Regions from separate parts of the Vagococcus sp. 211 genome, predicted to be linked through region 1. Evidence: predicted binding sites of a transcription regulator. Region 1 holds the regulator's gene; the other holds the start of a gene.

Region 1 (2,204 bases):
ATAAAGCGATACTATCTGTTTCTTGAACGATATTGAAAATAGCAGGGCCTAGGAAAATCCCCATCATCAATTCTCCGAAAACAACAGGCAAGTTAAATTTATTACATAAATGCCCAGCAATTTTCGTTCCTAACAAAATAAATATTAACATCTTTAACAATTCTAGCGTCATACACATCACTTCTCCTATCAATTTTAAACCTTAATAATGAACCTTATATATATTTTATTTTAAATGTAGGATAAAATCAAATGAAACGTTCTTTAATTGTAAAATAAATAAGGAAAACACTAAGAAAATTAATATATCTTAAGTTATTTTAAAAAAATAAATGATAAGTGTATAAGAATTGTAGGGGTGTTCAAAATAAGAAAACTTGTTAAGGTGTATTTTTATAAGTATAGTGCTGTTGTCGTTCAGGATGACGCTCAGATTGCTTCTGTTCATAGGCTTTTTCGTCCCACATCATGATCCATAACATGAGGAGAGGGATAACAAACACAAGAGCAGAACGCCAACCAAAAGTACCTAAGAAAATTCCAATTAATAACACAATTAATAATAATGCATAGCGTCTGATCGATGCCATTTTACCCACTCCTTAAATTTTTCATAAATTTGATTATTTAGCTCTGGATCTCACAAATAACAGAGATGCGAACGTTTGTTCTTTTTTTGCTTAAAAAATATAAAGCATATCATTGCTTTATATTTTATTTCTATATAAACCGACAACTTTACCTAAAATAGACACATCAGACAAAATAATAGGATCCATTGTATCGTTTTCAGGTTGTAAACGTATATGGTCTGATTCTTTAAAGAATCGTTTGCAAGTTGCTTCATCATCTTCGTTCATAGCAATAATAATATCGCCATTAATTGCAGAGGATTGTCTTCTGACAATGACGTAGTCACCATCAAAAATTCCTGCATTGATCATACTTTCTCCTCTGATAGTTAACATGAATAAACTGTTTTCTTCATATTTTAAATCAGGTGGAAGAGGGAAGTAATCTGTTGCGTCTTCCACAGCTAAGATGGGTTCACCTGCGGTAACGACACCTAACATTGGTATTGTAGAAGGTTGAGCACCAATTAATTTTAAACCATCTTCTGTTAATTCTATCGCTCTTGGTTTTGTTGGGTCTCTTAAGATGAGCCCTTTTTTTTCTAGACGAGATAAGTGACCGTGAACAGTAGAGGTGGATGATAGGTTAACAGCCAGTCCAATTTCTCTAACGGTCGGTGGATAACCACGTTCTTCTACTTTTTCATGGATATATTTTAGAACTTCTAACTGTCTAGGAGATTGTTTTTTTGTCATACGTTCCTCCTATATCTTTTTTTTAATAATAACATATCTAAAAATAATAATCAAACAGATGTTCGCTTTTTTGGAGAATCAAAAGATTGTTTTTTTTGTCAATTTAAGCTAAGATTAAAGCGAAATAAGGAGGTTTTCATTATGTTATCAGAAGAAAAAATGAAACGTATTAACGAATTAGCAAACAAATCTAAAACGGCTGAAGGTTTAACTGAAGCAGAAAAAACAGAACAAAAAGAGTTACGTACTGAATACATTGAAGTATTTAGAGGTGGGATGAGACATCACATAGAAGGAATGAAAGTGGTTGATCAAGAAGGTAGCGACGTGACGCCAGATAAGTTGAAAAAAATCCAAAAAGAAAAAGGGATCCACGGAAGATAATCTTAAGTAAAGTATTGAAAGAACTTGCAAAAACTGTCCAATAAGGTTACAATTTAATAAAAGTAATAAAAACCTAAATTAACAGGAGGCTTATTTATGTCATTCGACCAAATAGATCAATTAGGAGTTAACGCAGTTCGTACACTAAGTTTAGACATGATTCAAAAGGCAAATTCAGGACACCCAGGGTTACCAATGGGGGCTGCTCCAATGGCGTACACGCTTTGGACAAAACACTTGAAAGTTAATCCAAGCACATCAAGAAATTGGGTAGACAGAGACCGCTTTATTTTATCTGCTGGTCATGGCTCATCTATGTTATATAGTTTATTGCATTTATCAGGTTATAACTTACCAATGGAAGAACTAAAACAATTCCGTCAATGGGATAGTTTAACACCAGGACACCCAGAAGTGTATCATACGGATGGTGTGGAAGCGACGACAGGTCCTTTAGGACAAGGGATTGCTATGAGTGTTGGTTTTGCTATG
Region 2 (2,204 bases), 940 kb from region 1:
TAGATGATAAACAAGCGAGGGCTTTACTTTTAGAACTACAAGAATGCGAGAATCCCTTTAATTGCCCTCATGGAAGACCGGTCTTGATTCATTTTACCAATCAAGACATGGAGAAATTATTTAAACGGATTCAAGATCCTCATTAAAAGGAGAATACAAATGGCCCTTATATTAGCGTCAGCCTCGCCGAGACGACAAGAATTGTTACAAAAAGTGACCGCAGACTTCTTAGTGAAGCCAGCCAATATTGATGAACGTGTGAGAGAGTCAGAAACGCCTGAAGCATACGTTGAGAGAATGGCTTTTGAGAAAGCCAACCATATTAGACAAGAGAGACAGGACGACGTAATTATTGGCTGTGATACGATTGTGGTAGATAAAGGACGTATTCTAGGGAAACCACTCACTGAAGTGGTTGCTATGGAAACGTTGCGTTCGTTAAGTGGTGGGACACACCTTGTGATGACAGGGATGTGTGTACTATTTTCCAACGAGCCACCCATTGTACAAACAGAAATAGTTGAAGTGACGATGTTTGATTTAACAGAGAAAGAGATCACAGAGTATGTAGCGACCAAAGAGCCTCTTGATAAAGCGGGATCTTACGGTATTCAAGGTCAAGGCGCTTTACTAGTAAAAAGGATTAAAGGCGATTATTATTCTGTTATGGGATTGCCCATAGGTCAGCTAAATCAATTATTGAAAGCGAGGGAATTAGGATGAAAAAAGATTTAAATAAATTGCGTCAAACACTCACCCCGACTCAGTATCAAGTAACACAAGAGAGCGGGACAGAAATGCCTTTTTCAAGTGAGTACGACCAACAATTTGAAGAAGGTATTTATGTGGATATCGTCGGTGGAGAAGCCTTGTTTAGCTCATTAGACAAGTATGATGCTGGATGTGGTTGGCCATCATTCACGAAACCTATTGCGACTCTTGAAGAGATTGAAGATACTAGCCTATCCCGAGTCAGGACAGAGGTAAGAAGTCAAGACGCAGATTCCCATTTAGGTCATGTGTTTCCTGACGGTCCAGTAGAAGCTGGTGGTTTAAGGTATTGTATCAATGGGGCTGCCTTAAAATTTATTCCAGTGTCAGAAATGGCAGAAGCGGGTTACGAAAAATACTTACCCTTGTTTGAATAATAAAGTGTATCTTCTGATACGCTTTATTTTTTTCTTTAGTGAAACAAAGTGATTTATGGTACAATTTTAGGGAACATGCGTGCGTGAAAGGAAGATGACAAAGTGTTTGAATATATAAAAGGAACGGTAACGTTTGTTAGTCCGTATTATATCGTAGTAGAAAATAATCAAATAGGGTACCAGATTAGTGTGGCTAATCCTTTCCGATTTTCAGCTTATTATAACGAGGAAGTGACGGTTTACTTACATCAAGTGATTCGTGATGATGCTCATTTATTATACGGCTTTTCTAATTTAGAAGAAAAACAACTCTTTTTAAAGCTTATTAGTGTGTCTGGTATTGGACCTAAAAGTGGGTTGGCTATTATGGCACTAGATGACCATGGTGGTTTGGTTCACGCCATCGAAACGGAAGACGCTAAATATTTAACAAAATTCCCAGGTGTCGGTAAGAAAACAGCTCAACAAATGGTCTTAGATTTGAAAGGCAAATTGGATGAATTAAGTATCACCCCTTCTGCCGTCGAAGCTATGGCAACACAAGATGACTTGTTTAATGTGGTGCCAACAACAGGTTTTGATGAGGCAATTGAAGCGCTAAGAGCTTTAGGTTATACGGAACGAGAAGTGAAAAAAATAACCAAAGAACTAGAACAAGCCACAGCCACAACGACGGATGAGTACTTACGATTTGGTTTGAAATTATTAATGAAAAAATAAGGAGGGACAGATATGGAAGAAGAGCGATTAGTCTCAGGTGCCTTTGTTTCTGAGGAAGAGATGTTAGAAAAATCACTTCGTCCCCAGTGGCTATCTCAATATATTGGGCAAGATAAAGTGAAAAAAGAATTGTCAATTTATATTAAAGCCGCAAAACAAAGGGAAGAAGCTCTCGATCATGTGCTCCTTTATGGCCCTCCAGGATTAGGTAAGACCACAATGGCAATGGTGATTGCCAATGAGATGGGAGTAGCGATTAAAACAACGAGTGGTCCAGCTATTGAAAAACCAGGAGACTTGGTAGCGATTCTTAACGAATTAGAGCCGGGAGATGTT

What was found. Region 1 encodes LexA, which represses DNA repair genes until DNA is damaged. Its sites were predicted from a motif close to CNAACANNTGTTNG; they were not measured.
Region 2: a site for LexA is predicted at 1,219-1,232, ahead of ruvA (Holliday junction branch migration protein RuvA). Genes of this name have one in related genera too.

The regions. Positions count from the first base shown of each region.
Region 1 is NZ_CM150475.1:1,496,233-1,498,436, reverse strand. It holds gene ACVWM0_RS07305 (cation:proton antiporter) at 1-172, opposite strand, end outside; gene ACVWM0_RS07300 (hypothetical protein) at 381-590, opposite strand; gene lexA (transcriptional repressor LexA) at 708-1,328, opposite strand; gene ACVWM0_RS07290 (DUF896 family protein) at 1,470-1,712, shown strand; gene tkt (transketolase) at 1,809-2,204, shown strand, end outside.
Region 2 is NZ_CM150475.1:172,363-174,566, forward strand. It holds gene mutL (DNA mismatch repair endonuclease MutL) at 1-146, shown strand, start outside; gene ACVWM0_RS00940 (Maf family protein) at 160-723, shown strand; gene msrB (peptide-methionine (R)-S-oxide reductase MsrB) at 720-1,148, shown strand; gene ruvA (Holliday junction branch migration protein RuvA) at 1,251-1,868, shown strand; gene ruvB (Holliday junction branch migration DNA helicase RuvB) at 1,881-2,204, shown strand, end outside.